DNA from 2 places in the Aquitalea sp. FJL05 genome. Region 2 is predicted to be linked to the other one. Evidence: riboswitches for the same ligand, from Rfam matches in the RefSeq annotation. Region 2 holds a riboswitch; the other holds the start of a gene.
The links. A riboswitch is a leader RNA that binds a small molecule or an ion and turns the genes downstream of it on or off. The one in region 2 is predicted to bind thiamine pyrophosphate.
Positions count from the first base shown of each region.

Region 1: linked by a shared signal. The riboswitch ahead of thiC (phosphomethylpyrimidine synthase ThiC) and the one ahead of DBR44_RS03465 (thiamine ABC transporter substrate binding subunit) in region 2 are both predicted to bind thiamine pyrophosphate.

Region 1 is NZ_QAJS01000003.1:124,563-132,492, reverse strand. Features, by position in the region: gene ung (uracil-DNA glycosylase) at 94-822, opposite strand; gene DBR44_RS02655 (rhodanese-like domain-containing protein) at 958-1,287, opposite strand; gene DBR44_RS02650 (protein-L-isoaspartate O-methyltransferase) at 1,284-1,943, opposite strand; TPP riboswitch at 2,062-2,209, shown strand; gene thiC (phosphomethylpyrimidine synthase ThiC) at 2,285-4,195, shown strand; gene DBR44_RS02640 (cytosine permease) at 4,530-5,765, shown strand; gene DBR44_RS02635 (GNAT family N-acetyltransferase) at 5,934-6,386, shown strand; gene DBR44_RS02630 (EthD family reductase) at 6,446-6,760, shown strand; gene DBR44_RS02625 (winged helix-turn-helix domain-containing protein) at 6,818-7,930, opposite strand, start outside.
Region 2 is NZ_QAJS01000004.1:109,057-116,986, reverse strand. Features, by position in the region: gene DBR44_RS03490 (methyl-accepting chemotaxis protein) at 1-260, shown strand, start outside; gene DBR44_RS03485 (YbaK/EbsC family protein) at 351-830, shown strand; gene DBR44_RS03480 (ABC transporter ATP-binding protein) at 946-1,902, opposite strand; gene DBR44_RS03475 (iron ABC transporter permease) at 1,904-3,451, opposite strand; gene DBR44_RS03470 (GNAT family N-acetyltransferase) at 3,444-4,016, opposite strand; gene DBR44_RS03465 (thiamine ABC transporter substrate binding subunit) at 4,016-5,029, opposite strand; TPP riboswitch at 5,086-5,177, opposite strand; gene DBR44_RS03460 (hypothetical protein) at 5,359-5,694, shown strand; gene DBR44_RS03455 (DUF1800 family protein) at 5,744-7,252, shown strand; gene DBR44_RS03450 (DUF1501 domain-containing protein) at 7,275-7,930, shown strand, end outside.

The sequences.
Region 1 (7,930 bases), on a different contig from region 2:
GATAACCCCTGTTAGCTTAGGGCAATGCGGCTGTGCTGAAAAGCAGGGTTTTGCCGGCCGGGGCTGCCGCAGCAACCCCGGTTTTGCTACAGCTCAGAACAGGCTGTTCTGGCTGGCGGCCGGCATCCAGTGGATGGTGCCGCGGCCATGTGCGGCCAACCAGGCATTCACCTGGGAAAAATGGCGGCAGCCGTGAAAGCCGCGGCTGGCTGACAGGGGGGAGGGATGGGCGGCAGTCAGCACCAGGTGACGGCTGGTGTCGATGCGCTCGGCCTTGGTCTGTGCCCAGTTGCCCCACAGCAGGAAGACGCAGCCGGGATTTTTCTGGTTGACGGCATCAATCAGCGCGTCGCTGACCTGTTGCCAGCCCAGCTTGCCATGACTGCCGGCCTTGTCCATTTCCACCGTCAGCACGCTGTTCAGCAGCAGCACGCCCTGTTCGGCCCAGTGCGAAAGATCGCCGCTGGCTGGCATGCCACCGCCCAGGTCAGCTACCAGTTCCTTGTAGATATTGCGCAGGCTGGGCGGGATACGCACGCCCGGAGGTACAGAGAAAGACAAGCCCATGGCTTCGCCCTGACCGTGATACGGGTCCTGGCCCAGGATCACCACCTTGATGTCGGCGGGTGCCATGGTGCGCAGGGCACTGAAGATGTCGGCGCGTGGCGGAAACAGGGTTTTGCCTTGGGCGGCTTGCTGGCCCAGCTGCTGATCGATCTGTACCAGACGGGCAAAGACGGCAGGTAATTTCAGTACATCCTCCCAGGCCGGATGCACCGGGGCCAGGGCAGGAGCAAGGTATTGGAGTTGACTAAGGCTCAAGACAGATACCGTATCGGGTTGGTTTTGCTGCATTTTTGGACGAAAGCAGCAGGGACAAGTTGCAAAACAAAAGCCATTCCGCGAGGGAATGGCCTTGTCAGGGTACGGCTTGGCGGCAGGGAGGGGCTGCTGATCTCAATAATGGGCCATGGCCGGATCTACATCACAGGCCCAGGCTTCCACACCACCACGCAGGCTCAGCACCTGTTCGAAACCGGCATTGGCCAGGTACAGGCCAACCTGATAGCTGCGTACACCATGATGGCAGACGGTGACGATGGTCCGGTCATCCGGCAGCTCGCTCATGCGCAGCGGAATCAGGTTCATCGGAATGTGCAGCGAACCGGCAATGCTGGCCAGCTGAACTTCCCAATCTTCCCTTACGTCCAGCAGCAGCGGCTGTTCCTTGCCGGTATCGGCCAGCCATGCCGCCAGATCGCTGGCAGTGATTTCCCTGAGCATCAGAAAACGAAGCGTTCCGGCTCGATGGCTTCTGCCTTGGCCAGACGGGAAATACAGGTTTCAAACAGATTGGTTTCGCTGAAGGATGATTCGCCCACGCGCTTGATCAGCTTGCAGCTCATCACCGGCAGGTCACCCACCACCACGATCATGCGGCCACCTACGGCCAGCTGGGATTTCAGGCTTTCCGGCACCACCGGCAGCGAACCACCCACCACGATGACATCGAACGGAGCTTGCTGCTGCAGGCCGTCCAGACCATTGCCTTCCACCAGGGTGACATTGCCGATACCGGCTTTTTTCAGGTTGGCAGCTGCGGTTTCGCGCGTGGCGGCATTAATCTCAACGCTATATACATGGCGGCCCAGCTTGGCCAGCAAGGCGGTCAGATAGCCAGCACCAGTACCGATTTCCAGTACCTTGTCTTGTGCCTCGACAGCGACGTCCTGCGCCAGACGGGCTTCCAGCTTGGGCTGCAGCATCTTGCCACCGTGCGGCAGCGGCAGTTCGGTGTCGACAAAGGCCAGCTGGCGCTTGTCGTCAGCAACGAAGTCTTCGCGTTTCACGTGAAACAGCAGGTCCAGAATTTTCGGGTCAAGTACGTCCCACGGACGAATCTGCTGCTCGACCATGTTGAAACGGGCATTTTCAAAATCCATCAGCTTACTCCGAAGGCTGGCTGCCAAAGCGGGTGTGCCGCATTGCGGAAAACCTGACTTCAATAGGCAGCGTGTCATGACGATAACTTGCGATTATCCCACATTTACCTTACCTTCACAGCATCGCTAGGGGTCCTGTGCGGCAAGCTGTGGTGTCCTTATCCAGACTGGATGGGGATGTTATCCGCTTCATGTTGCACGGGTGAGAAATACCCTTGGAACCTGACCCGGTTAATCCCGGCGTAGGGAAGCGCAATCTGCATGGTCCCACCCCCTTCCCTTGCAGCCCGGTTCGCCGGAATTCCGCTCCTTGCGCCGTTTCATCGCATGGAGGAAACCCGATGAACGCGCCCGCAAAACTGAATGAACAGATGGTGGTCGATACTGCCGCCATCCAGCCCCTGCCCAATTCCCGCAAGATCTATGTTGAAGGCAGCCGCCCGGATATTCGCGTGCCGATGCGTGAAATCAGCCAGAGCGCGACCCCCACCCAGTTTGGTGGTGAAGCCAACCCGCCCATCTATGTTTACGACACCAGCGGCATCTATTCCGACCCGGCAGCCAGCATCGATATCCAGAGCGGCCTGCCGGCTTTGCGCGCTGCCTGGATTGCCGAACGTGGCGATACCGAACAGCTTGCCGGCCTGTCCAGCGAATACGGCCGCGCCCGTGAAGCGGACAGCAAACTGGACGAGCTGCGTTTCAACCTGAAGCGCAAACCGCGCCGTGCGCGGCCGGGCCAGAATGTCAGCCAGATGCACTATGCGCGCCAGGGCATCATCACGCCGGAAATGGAATATGTCGCCATCCGCGAAAGCCTGAACCGCAAGGCCTATATCGGGAGCCTGCAGGCTGCCGGTGGCAAGAACACCAAGCTGCTGGAGCTGATGACCCGCCAGCATGCCGGTCACAGTTATGGTGCGGCGCTGCCGGAGGAAATCACCCCGGAATTCGTGCGCCAGGAAGTGGCCTGCGGCCGCGCCATCATTCCCAACAACATCAACCATCCGGAATCCGAGCCGATGATCATCGGCCGCAACTTCCTGGTGAAGATCAACGGCAATATCGGCAATAGTGCGGTAACGTCGTCGATTTCCGAAGAAGTGGACAAGATGACCTGGGGCATCCGCTGGGGTGCCGACACCATCATGGACCTGTCCACCGGCAAGAACATCCATGAAACCCGCGAGTGGATTTTGCGCAATTCGCCGGTACCCATCGGCACCGTGCCCATCTATCAGGCGCTGGAAAAGGTCAACGGCAAGGCCGAAGACCTGAGCTGGGAAATCTTCAAGGACACGCTGATCGAGCAGGCCGAGCAGGGCGTGGACTACTTCACCATCCACGCTGGTGTGCTGCTGCGCTATGTGCCGCTGACCGCCAACCGCATGACCGGCATCGTGTCGCGTGGTGGTTCCATCATGGCCAAGTGGTGTCTGGCCCACCATCAGGAAAACTTCCTCTACACCCATTTCGAGGACATCTGCGAAATCATGAAGGCTTACGACGTGGCCTTCAGCCTGGGTGATGGTCTGCGTCCGGGCAGCGTGTGGGATGCCAACGATGCCGCCCAGCTGGGCGAACTGAAAACCCTGGGCGAGCTGACGCAGATTGCCTGGCAGCACGATGTGCAGGTGATGATCGAAGGCCCCGGCCATGTGCCGATGCAGCTGATCAAGGAGAATATGGACAAGGAACTGGAGTGGTGCCACGAAGCGCCGTTCTACACCCTGGGCCCGCTCACCACCGACATCGCACCGGGCTACGACCACATCACCTCGGCCATCGGCGCTGCCCAGATCGGCTGGTATGGCACGGCCATGCTGTGCTACGTCACCCAGAAGGAACACCTGGGCCTGCCCAACAAGGACGACGTCAAGGAAGGCATCATCACCTACAAGCTGGCCGCCCATGCGGCCGATCTGGCCAAGGGTCACCCTGGTGCGCAGATCCGCGATAACGCGCTGTCCAAGGCGCGTTTCGAATTCCGCTGGGAAGACCAGTTCAATCTGGGTCTGGATCCGGACAAGGCGCGCAGCTTCCATGACGAAACCCTGCCCAAGGACAGCGCCAAGGTGGCGCACTTCTGTTCCATGTGCGGCCCGCATTTCTGCTCGATGAAGATCACCCAGGACGTACGCGAATTCGCCGCCAAGCAGGGCATCAGCGAGGAAGCGGCGCTGCAGAAGGGCATGGAAGTGAAGTCGGTGGAGTTTGTGAAGGGCGGAGCCAAGCTGTACGACAAGATCTGATCTAACTGAAGCTGAAGTCAAAACCGTCTGTCACTTTTGTGCAGGCGGTTTTTTTGCGTCTGCAACATTGTTTTGGATTATGCATGCAGATATTGATGATTGTGGAATTCAGTTATTTATTCCGGCAATAAGTTCAGGACATATTATTGCCATTTAATGCCATCATCCGCCTGCACCAGAACAGTTGTTGCGGAGAGATCAATGCTGTCTTGCAGTATAAAGCTGATTATCCTGATAGGAAGCGAGTGGGCAGTCATTGCAGGTCATGCGTAATTTATTTTCCGGTATCTCTTGTTGCAACGGTTTATTTACATCCGGACAGGGAGAAAATAGCATGCGGCAAACCGATTATATTGAAGATTCTGGCAATTTGCCGGCAGCAACACCTGCTGATCAGCCAGTTACCAATTATTTAGATGGCCAATCTGGGCTGAGTTCACGGCTTTATAATGCTGATTTAGCACCAACAAATAAAAATGGCAGGCAATGGAGTGCTTACAGTATTTTTGCACTATGGGCCAATGATGTGCATAACCTGGGGAATTATGCATTCGCAATTGGCCTGTCTTCATTGGGTTGGGCTACTTTCCTGCTACTGTGGGCCATACAGCTGGTAATTGTCAGCTATGGCATGGAAATGATTCGCAAGTATGAAGCCATTGCCGGGCCTGTGATCTTGATGACTTTTAGCGCGCTCGCAGGCTGGATTCTGGTGCGTGCCAAGTTTTCCATTGCCTGGGAAATGAGTCATGCACTGAGTGGCACTGACATGTGGATAAAAATTCTTGGTGCTGCGGCCCTGTGGGTAAGTGTTTACGGTACTTTCATTCTTAATTTCTGCGACTTCACTCGAGCTGCGCAATCCAGGAATTCCATTTTCTGGGGAAATTTCTGGGGTATTCCAATCAATATGTTGCTTTTTGGTGGAATTGTCGTGGTGCTTACTGGTGGGCAATACCATATTGATGGCCATATCATTGCGTCGCCGGCAGATATTGTCGCGATGATTCCGAATACCTTTTTGTTGGTGCTTGCCACGCTTTCGCTACTGATACTGACAGTCGGTGTGAATTTGATGGCCAATTTTGTGGCACCAACCTATGCATTGACAAACCTGATGCCGAAGTACATGAATTTTCGCAAAGCTGCCATTTTATCTGCTTTGATTGGGCTGCTTATCCTGCCATGGAATCTTTATAACTCACCCCTGGTCATTCCGATTTTTCTGGGGGGATTAGGAGCATTGCTGGGGCCACTATTCGGCATCATCATGATTGATTACTGGATAATCAGAAAGCAGAAAATCAATATACCTGCCTTGTATTCAGATGATGCACAGAGCGAATACCACTATATGGCAGGCAGTAATCCCAGGGCGATCATTGCGCTGATGATCTCTGGCGGGCTGGCTCTTGGGCTCACCTTCTTGCCCTTGTTTGCTGTGTTCAGAGACTTTTCCTGGTTCATGGCGGCCGGGCTTGGCGGCATGATCTATTTCTTGATTGCTGATCGTCGTGGTCCATTTATCGATGTGGACGGTGAGAAGATTTCTGTCCCGGCATGCCACTGAGGCTGGGGATGGTTGCGGCTTCTCTTGTGGATAAGTTTGCTGTTGCAATACTCCTGTGGGTAAAGCCTGGGACTTTGCTGATAGTGGTTCCATTGTGTTGACTGGCATTGGCTCTGCCCATGGGGCCATAAGCCGGGCAGCATGAGGGCTTATCCACAGGAGAACGCCATGAGCCACGCCGTATCCATCCGCCCGCTTGCCGCCACTGATTTTGCCGCCTGGCTGCCCTTGTGGCAGGGCTATCTGGATTTCTATCACAGCAGCCAGAGCGAGGCGGATACCGCCATCACCTGGCAGCGTTTTCTCGACCCGGCCGAGCCGATGCAGGCCTGGCTGGCCTGGCAGGGTGAGCAGGCGGTGGGGCTGGTACATACGGTGTTGCATCGCAGCAGCTGGACGCCGGGCAATTACTGTTATCTGCAGGATCTGTTCGTGCAACCGGAAATACGCGGTACCGGTGCCGGGCGGGCCTTGATCGAGCAGGTGTATGCCTATGCCAAGACAGCCGGCTGTAGCCGGGTGTACTGGCTCACCCATGAAAGCAACGCCCCGGCGCGCCAGCTGTACGACCGGCTGGCAGACAATCTGGGCTTTATCCAGTACCGCAAGCAGGTCGCTTGAAGCTGGAGTGCGGGCGGCGATGCGATTATGCTGATGCCCTCACCACCAAGGACATGGTCATGATCAACGTCAGCATTCTCTATCCGTATAGCGCTACTGCCCGTTTCGATTTCGACTACTACCTGCAACAGCACATGCCGCTGGCCAGCAAACTGCTGGCTCCGGCCTTGCTCGACATGCGGGTGGAGAAGGGCATCAGCGGCAGCCAGCCGGGCACCATGCCGCAGTTCACCGCGCAGTGCCAGCTGCAGTTTGAGTCGGTCGAGACATTTTTGGCGGCGTTCATGCCGATAGCGGAAGAGCTGCAGGGTGATATCGCCAATTACACCGATATCACGCCGCAGATCCAGTACAGCGAAGTGTTGCTGGGTTAAGCGCCGTCAACAAAACCCCTGCAGCTGCCTTGCGCCTCCTTGTTCAAAGTGGCCAAGCTATCTTGTCAGCTGGTTCTCAGCTGCCTGAAGGGCGGCCGCCAGTGCGGCGGGACCCTGCTGCAGCTGAATACGCGGCGTGCCATGCCAGGCGGCCAGTTTGCCCAACATGGCGGCCAGATCGCGGCACAGCTGCTGAGTGGGCTGAATGCCTGCTTCCAGATACAGCGCCTTGATTTCAAAAACACCCTGCTGGCGATGGGCTTTGGCGTCCATGCGCCCTACCAGCCGGCCACGGCTGAGCAGCGGCAGCACGAAATAGCCGAACTGGCGCTTGGCGGCCGGGGTGTAGCATTCGATGCGGTAATCAAAGCCGAACAGTTCGCTGGCACGCTTGCGGTCCCATACCACCGGGTCGAAGGGCGACAGGGCGGTGCTGTGGCCGGATTTGAGCTTGTCTTCGGCAGCCAGCACCAATTCTGCCTGCAGGCTGTGATGGACAAACACATCATGCTGCCAGCCCTCGATCCGGGCCGGAATCAGCTCGCCGGCATCGGCCAGCTGGTGTAGCAAAGCATCGTACTTGCCCCGGCGCAGCCGGTAGTAATCGGCCACCCAGCCGGCCTTGACCACGCCCAGCGCACGGCAGCTGTGGCGCACCATATCGCGCTGCGCTGCTTCCAGGCTGGGCAGATCGCGTGCGTCGTCCCAATCCGGCCTGACTCTTTCGGCCACATCGTAGACGCGTTGAAAGCTGCGCCGCTCCTTCACCATCAGCTGGCCCAGGGTGAACAGCACTTCCAGATGGCGCTTTTCCGGCTTCCAGTCCCACCAGCCGTCACCCTTGCCGGCGCTGCGCTTGAAATCCGCCGAGCGTACCGGGCCGTGTTGCCTGACATGTTCCAGTATTGTGTTGACCGCATCCTGGTGTTGTTCCAGCCAGCGTTGCGGGTATTTCCAGCCCATCTGGGCCGGGTCCAGCATGCGATGGCGCAGCAGGCGGTAGTCTTCCTGCGGCACGAAGCAGGCTTCGTGTGCCCAGTATTCGAACAGCTGGCCACTGGCGAGCGCAGCATCCAGCCAGGCCGGGTCGTAATGGCCCAGCCGGCTGTACAACACCAGATAGGGGCTGCGCGCCACCACGCTGATGGTGTCGATCTGCAACAGCGCCAT
Region 2 (7,930 bases):
AGGCCACCCAGGAAATCGGCAGCATGATTCGCGACATCCAGCAGGAGGTCAACACCAGCATCCACTCGATGGACAGCGGCCGCCTGCAGGTAAAATCCACCGAACAGGACTTCAGCAATGCCGAAAACGCCATCGTGGCCATTGTCGATGAGATCCACCAGATGAGGAATTTCGTGGTCGAAATCGCCAATGCAGCAGAAGAGCAGGCTGCCACCGCGCAGGACATCAGCGACAAGCTGAGTGAAGTCGCCAGGCACTGAAGCCCGTCCGGCTGGCTGCGCGTCTTGCCAGCCTGCCGGTCAGCGTTTAGTGTGGAGTGCCGTCAATACCATGCTATTTAGCCTTTGATCATGAGCCTGCAATCCGTTCGCGATTTCTTCGCCGCCCGCAATCTGGATATCCTCATCATCGAACTGGAAGTCAGCACCGCCACCGTGGCGCTGGCCGCCGAAGCCCACGGCGTGGAGCCGGGGCGCATCGCCAAGACCCTGTCCTTCCGCCTGAACAGCGGCGAGGTCATCATTCTGGTCACCCGTGGCGATGCCCGCATCGACAACCGCAAATTCAAGGAAGCCTTTGGCAAGGGCAAGATGCTGGCACTGGAAGAGGTCGTCGCGCTGACCGGCCACCCGGTGGGCGGGGTCTGCCCCTTTGGTTTGGCGCAGCCGCTGCCGGTATATCTGGATCGTTCTTTGCAGGATTTCGACGAAGTACTTCCCGCCGCCGGTGCCATTCACAGCGCGGTGCGCATCAGCCCGGCACTGATGGCCGACATCACCGCTGGCAGCTGGGTAGATGTATGCCAGCCGGTCGCCGAGCTGGCCAGTTAGAGCCGCTAACAAAAACCCTGCTGCTGCGTTGCGCCTCCTTGCCGTACTCTTTGTACTGTCTGCGTCGGCGCGCCTTGCCCCAGGGACGCTACGCTATTTTGTTCGCCGCTCTTAATCAGCAGGCTGCGGAATAAGGCAGCATGGCGGCACGGTCGATACCGACATGCAACAGGCTGCCGATATTCAGCCCGGCCGCATACTGCTGCACTTCGCGCGCAGACAGGGTCAGCGTCAGCTCGCCATCCGCACTGGCCACCGTCACCCGCACGCCGTCCGCCAGCTGGATGATGCGCCGCACCGCCGTCGCCGGCTGCTCCGGCCCCAGCCGCAAGGCCTGCTCTGGCACCACGCCCTCCGCCAGCACGTTTTCGTAACCGATAAAGCGCGCCAGCCAGGGCGTGGCCGGTGCCGCCAGCAGTTGAGCCGGGGTGGCGCACTGGACAATGCGCCCCTCCCGCAGCACCGCTACCCGGTCGGCCAGGGCGAATGCTTCTTCCCTATCGTGGGTGACCAACAGCGCCGGAATGGCCGCCTGCTGTAACTGCTGGCGGAATTCCTGCTGCAACTGCCGGCGTAAATCCGCATCCAGACTGGAAAACGGCTCATCCAGCAGCAACAGCCGTGGCCGGGTGACCAAGGCCCGCGCCAGCGCCACCCGCTGCTGTTCGCCGCCGGAGAGCGTCCACACCTTGCGCGCCTCCATGCCGGCCAGCCCCAGTTGCTGCAGGCAGGCCAGCGCCTGCTGCCGGGCCACCGCTCGCGCTACCCCATGCTCGATCAGGCCGAAGCAGACATTGCCCAGCACATCCAGATGCGGAAACAGGGCAAAGTCCTGAAACATCAGCGCAAAACGCCTTGCCTCGGCCGCCACGCCGGCCAGGTCTTCACCAGCAAACGACAGGCGGCCGCCATCAGGCTGCTCCAGCCCGGCAATCATTTTCAGCAAACTGCTTTTGCCGCAGCCCGATGGCCCCAGCAAGGCCAGCACTTCGCCGGCCTCCAGGGTCAGGCTGAGCTGGTCGGCCACCAGCTTGTGGCCAAAACGCTTGCATACGCCATCCAGTTGCAACATGTCAGGACTCCTTGCGCAACTGCCGTTCGGCGGCAGACGGCCATTCGATCATCAGAAAAGCCAGCAGCGCCAGCAACATCAACAGACAGGCCAGCAGCATGGCGCTGGCGGCATTGTCGGCCCCTGGCCGGCCCAGCCGCTGGTAGATCAGCGTGGTCAGGGTCAGCCATTCCGGCCGCGACAAAAACAGCGTCACGGCAAATTCACCCAATGCGGTAGCCGCAGCAAAGGCCAAGCCACGGCGGAAGGCCGGCCGCAGCAAAGGCCATTCGATACGGGCAAACACCCGCAAGGGGCTGGCCCCCAGACTGCGTGCGGCCTGCGGCCAGTGACGTGGCAGGCTGTCCAGCGCACCAGCCAGGCTGCGCGCCACAAAGGGATAGGCCAGCAAGGCATAGCTGGCCAGCAGCAGGGGCAGACTGGCGCTCCACTGCGGGTAGAGCAGCAACAGGCCAAACGCCACGCACACTGGCGACACCACGAAAGGAAGAAAGGCCAGTGCCCGCAAGCACAAGCTACCGCGCGCCGCCAGGGCATGCAGCCAGCCCAGCACCGCAGCCAGCAGCACGGCCATGGCACTGAAACGGGCCGAGTTGCCCAGTGCCAGCAGCACTTCCTCGTCGTGCAGCAGGCTGAAACCGGAAGCAGCCAGCGCCTGCATGGCGCGCCACAGCACCGCCAGCAGAGGCAGGCCGGCAAACAGCAGCAACAAGGCCAGCGCCGCCGCCAGTTGCAGCCACTCCAGACCCTGCGGACGGCGCGGCAGCACCGGGTCCACCTTTAGCGGCGCAGCCAGACGGCGCTCCAGCCAGGCATACAGCATGGCCACCGCCCCGGTCACCAGCAGCATCAACAGCGCCAGTGCGCCGGCATCGGCCAGGTTCAGTTCGTAGGACACCAGCTGATAGATCTCTACCTCCACCGTGGCATAGCGCTGCCCACCCAGCAGCAGCGCCAATCCGAAGCCAGAGAAGCAATACAGGAATACCAGGCACAAGGCGGACAACAACCAGGGCCGCACCGCCGGCCATTCCACCCGCCAGAACACCCGCCATGGCGTGGCACCCAGCGTGCGGGCGGCAGCCAGCCGGCTGGCCGGTATCTGCGCCAGCCCTTCGCAGGCGGCGCGGATCACCAACGGCAGATTGAAAAACAGATTGCCATACAGCAATAGCCAGGGCGTGTCCTGCAGATTCACCCCCAGCAAGCCCTGCGGCCCGAACAGCGCCAGCACGCCCATGGCCGCCACCAGGGTGGGCATGACAAAGGGCAGCATCAGCAGGCGCAGGCTGAGGCTGCGGCCAGGAAAACGATAGCGCGCCAGACACCAGGCAATCGGCAGGCCGATCAGTAAGGCGGCCACACAGCTGGCAGCGGCCTGCAGCAAGGACCACAGCACGCGCCATTGCAGATAGCGGTCGGCAAACAGGTCGGCGGACACCGCGCCCTGCCCTTCCTGCAACAAACGCAGCAAGGGCAGGATGGACATCAGCAGCAAAAAGGCCAGCGGCAATAACGCCAGCCCTGCACGACGGCCGCGCTCAGACATGGCGCTGCCGGGTAAAAGGCCAGTCGGCAACCAGCACGTCTTCCGGACCGTCTTCCGGGTCGTCCACCCGTTCCAGCCATTGGAAACCCAGGCTGGCGGCCAGCGCCTGCGAGGGCAGATTATCCGGGCTGATGGACAGCACAAAGCGCTTCACCCCGGCGGTTTCCACCGCCCAGCCGGCGCAGGCCAGCAGCGCCTCGGTGGCATAACCCTGGCGCCGGAAAGCCGGCAGCACGGTATAGCCCAGCTCGACATCACCACGCCCCCGCAGATAGGCATGACCGGGACAGGTATGGAAATTGATATGGCCCACTAGTTGGCCATCCTCCCGCCGCAGCATGGCGCGCATCGACCACGGCGCATACTCCGGCTCGTTTTCCATTTGTTCCAGCCGCAGCGACATCACCGCCGCTTCTTCCAGCCAGCTGATGGGCAAGGGGGCACCCAGCCAGCGCGCCGCCTCGGCCAGCCGCGCTTCCATGCTGGCCTGCAGCATGGCAGGCGTCAGGTGACGCAGGATCAGCCGCGGGCTGAGGATGTCAGGAACCGTGCTCGCGGTGGGCATTACTGGCCGGACTTCAGCACGATGCGTGTCCACTTGCCGACCCAGCCGGCGCTCTTGGCCGCAATCTGTTGCTGGTCAGGCGTAGTGTGGGTTGCCGGCTTTTCGGCATGCTGGAATACCGGATCCAGCGCGATGCCAGGCTGCACCGGATACATCCACATCGTGGTGGGGATATCCTTCTGCACGGCGTCCGAGCGCAGGAAGGCAACAAATTTGCGCGCCAGCGCGGCTTGCTGGCCGCCCTTCACCAGCACAGCGCCTTCCACTTGCTGGAATACCGCGCCAGGCAGCAGCAGGTTGGCGGTGGGCGAGGTGCTGAGTTTTTCCTTGCTATAGAACACTTCTGCCGCCGGGCTGGTGGCATAGCTCACCACGATGGGACGCGCGCCGCCGTTGCGCGAGAAGTCGGTGTAATAGGCCTCGGTCCAGCCCTTGCTCACCTTGACGCCGTTGTCGCGCAATTTGGCCCAGAAAGCCATGGCCTTGGTCTCACCCATGGCGGAGATGGTCGACAGCAGGAAAGCCAGACCGGGGCTGGAAGTTGCCGGATTTTCCACCACCAGCAGGTCCTTGTAGGCCGGACGGGTCAGGTCGTCCAGGGTCTTGGGCAGCGGCAGCTGCTTCTTGGCAAACCAGGCCTTGTCGTAGTTCAGCGTGACATAGCCATAGTCGATGCTGGTGGCACCCGGCAGCAGCGGCTGGCCGGACTTGCGCTCTGCAGCTTCCGGCAACAACACACCAGCAGCAGCGGCCTTGCCCATCATGGTGTTGTCGATGCCGTACACCACGTCGGCAATGGGATTGGCGCGGGTCAGGATCAGCTTGTTGACCATCTCGCCGGCATCGCCGGCCTTGATGATGCTGAGTTTGACGCCATTCTGCTGCTCGAACTCCGCCAGCAAGGGCTTGGACACGGCAAACGAGCTATGGGTAAGCACGCGCAGTTCGGCGGCATGGCTCAGGCCGGCCAGCAGCAGCGCGCTGATGAGACTAGTGGTTTTGAACAACTGCATGACATTCTCCGTGCGACAAGGCGCAATCGCCGGAGCAAGCGGAACAACAGATGGTGGGGCCTTCTGCATCACGCTCCCTCCGCTGGCATTATCCAGTTCAGGTTCTAGGGTGTTTCTCAGCCCGCTAGGGGCACCCCTGGTGATTGGCGGCATCCTTACAGATACCTGCCGACATGCTTGCTTACAAGGCGTTACCGTTTATTCACGAAAATTAACAGCCCGCAGCAAACAGAAAACGAATTGTACACACTTTCCCCCCATGATGAATTCACAACAACAGCACGCTTGTTCAAACCGCAGCACTCGCCGATAACCCAAGGAACAAAATCATGAAACTGTCCGCTCACATCATGCTGATCAGCCTGTCCGCTCTCACCTTCGCCACCCTGTCGAGCACTGCCTCGGCCGCAACCGAATGGCAAAAGCAGCACCCGCGCCGCGCTGAAGTGAACCACCGTCTGGCCAATCAGGACAAGCGCATCCACCAGGAACGCAAGGAAGGTGAAATCAGCAAACAACAAGCCCGCGAACTGCACCAACAGGACCACGCCATCCGCCAGCAGGAACGTGCCGATGCCCGTAAAAATCATGGCCACATCAGCAAGCAGGAACAAAGAAACCTGAATCAGCAAGAAAACAAGGTCAGCAAGGAAATCGGCAAGTAAACTTCAGCCATATTCCAAGCAATTACCGGCCAGAAGCTAGCCGGCCACGGTGGCCGAGCACGCTCTGGCCGGCCTGCCTTATACCGAAGAGCGAGCCTTTTCCATGAAATCGCATGCGCAAACAGCCATCCGCCTGATCCTGCTCTGCCTGCTGCCGCTCACCGCCTGGGCCGGCATTGGCGAAGAAGGGGCACGTCACTTGCTGTCGCGCACCGGCTTTGGTGCCAATCCGGCACAAATCGCCCTGTATGCCCCACTGGGCCGCCAACAGGCAGTGGACCGGCTGCTGGATCATGCCGTGTACAGCGCCCTCAGCGCGCCGCCCGCCTGGGTCAATGAACCATTCGACCACCCCGGCAAACCCAATCTGACCGAAGACGAAAAGAAAGCCCTGCAAAAAGAGCGCAACGAACATGCGCAAGAGTTGCGTGGCTGGTGGCTGGAAGAAATGCGCAGCACGCCCAGCCCGCTGACGGAAAAGATGACCCTGTTCTGGCATAACCATTTTGTTTCCGGGCTGGACAAGGTGGGCGTGCCGCAACTGATGTATCAGCAGAATGTATTGCTGCGCCATCAGGCACTGGGCAACTTCGGCCAGCTGCTGCACGCCATCGCCCGCGATCCGGCGATGATGCGCTATCTGGACACGGTGAATAACCGCAAGGGCCAGCCAAACGAGAATTTTGCCCGCGAAGTGATGGAGCTGTTCACCCTGGGCGAAGGCCATTACAGCGAGCAGGACATCCGCGAAGCCGCGCGTGCCTTTACCGGCTGGTCGCTGGACAAGGACTTCCAGTTTGTCTACCGCCCCAATCAGCATGACAACGGCGACAAAACCATCTTCGGCCAGCAAGGCAATTTCGATGGCGACGACGTGCTGGACATGCTGCTGCGCAAACCGCAGACCGCGCGCTTTGTCACCATCAAGCTGTGGAAAACCCTGGTGTCGCCCACCCCGAACGAGGCCGACATCCAGCGCCTGTCCGCGCTGTTCTACCGCGACAATTACGAAATCCGTCCGCTGCTGCGCGCCATGCTGCTGACACCGGCCTTCTGGCAAAGCCAGGGCCAGTTGATCAAGTCCCCGCTGGAACTGACCGTGGGCACGCTGGTGACCTTCGACCTGACCCCGCCGGACTGGCGTGCGCTGGCCGGGCTCAACCGCCAGTTGGGCCAGGACGTGTTCAACCCGCCCAATGTCAAAGGCTGGCCCGGTGGCGAAGTATGGATCAACAGCGCCACCCTGCTGACGCGCAAGCAGTTTCTGGACCGCCTCAGTCATGATGCCGCGCCCATTCGCAACAACTTCGTCAAAGCCGATAGCCAGATGGACGAAGCCCGCGGGCGCGAGGCACGTATCCAGCGGATGATCCAGGCCGGCTTGCGCCCGATCAAGCTGCAACCAGACGAGTGGACCGCCATCTACCATATCCGTACTGCAGCCGATAGCGCCCGCCTGCTACTGGCCGTGCCACCGGCCCAGCCGCTGCCGGAAGGCATGAGCGGCGCACAAGCCATTGCGCCCTTGCTGCTGGACCCGGCTTACCAGGTTCATTGAAACCACTACCAGGGACTCTGCCATGTTTCAACGCCGCGAATTTCTCAAGGCCATGGGGGCCGGCCTGCTGGTTTCAGTACTGCCGAATCTCAGCTATGCACTGGCACCGGCCGCTTACCAGCGCCTGCTGGTGCTGATCGAGCTAAAAGGTGGCAATGACGGGCTCAATACGGTCATCCCCTACGCCAGCGATGACTACTATCGCCTGCGCCCCGCCATCGGTATTCCCCGGCCGCAAGTACTGCAACTAAATGAACAGATCGGCCTGCACCCGGCCATGAGCAGCCTGCTGCCCTTGTGGCAAAACCACCAGCTGGCGGTGCTGCAAGGCGTAGGCTATCCCGAGCCCAATCTGTCGCACTTTCGTTCCATCGAAATCTGGGAAACGGCCTCGGCCAGCAACCAGTATCTGGGCGAAGGCTGGCTGACCCGGCTGTTTCGCAGCCAGCCGGTACCGGCCGGCTTTGCTGCCGACGGCGTCGTGCTGTCCAGCCAGAACCTGGGGCCGCTGGATGGCGGAGCGCGCGCCGTGGTGCTGAGTAACCCGCAGGACTTCGCCCGTCAGGCCAAGCTGGCAGCAGACCAGCAGGCCGGCGCACACAGCGGCGCGCTGTCGCACATTCTCAAGGTGGAGGGCGATATCCGTACCGCAGCCAATGCCCTGCAACAACCCGCAAT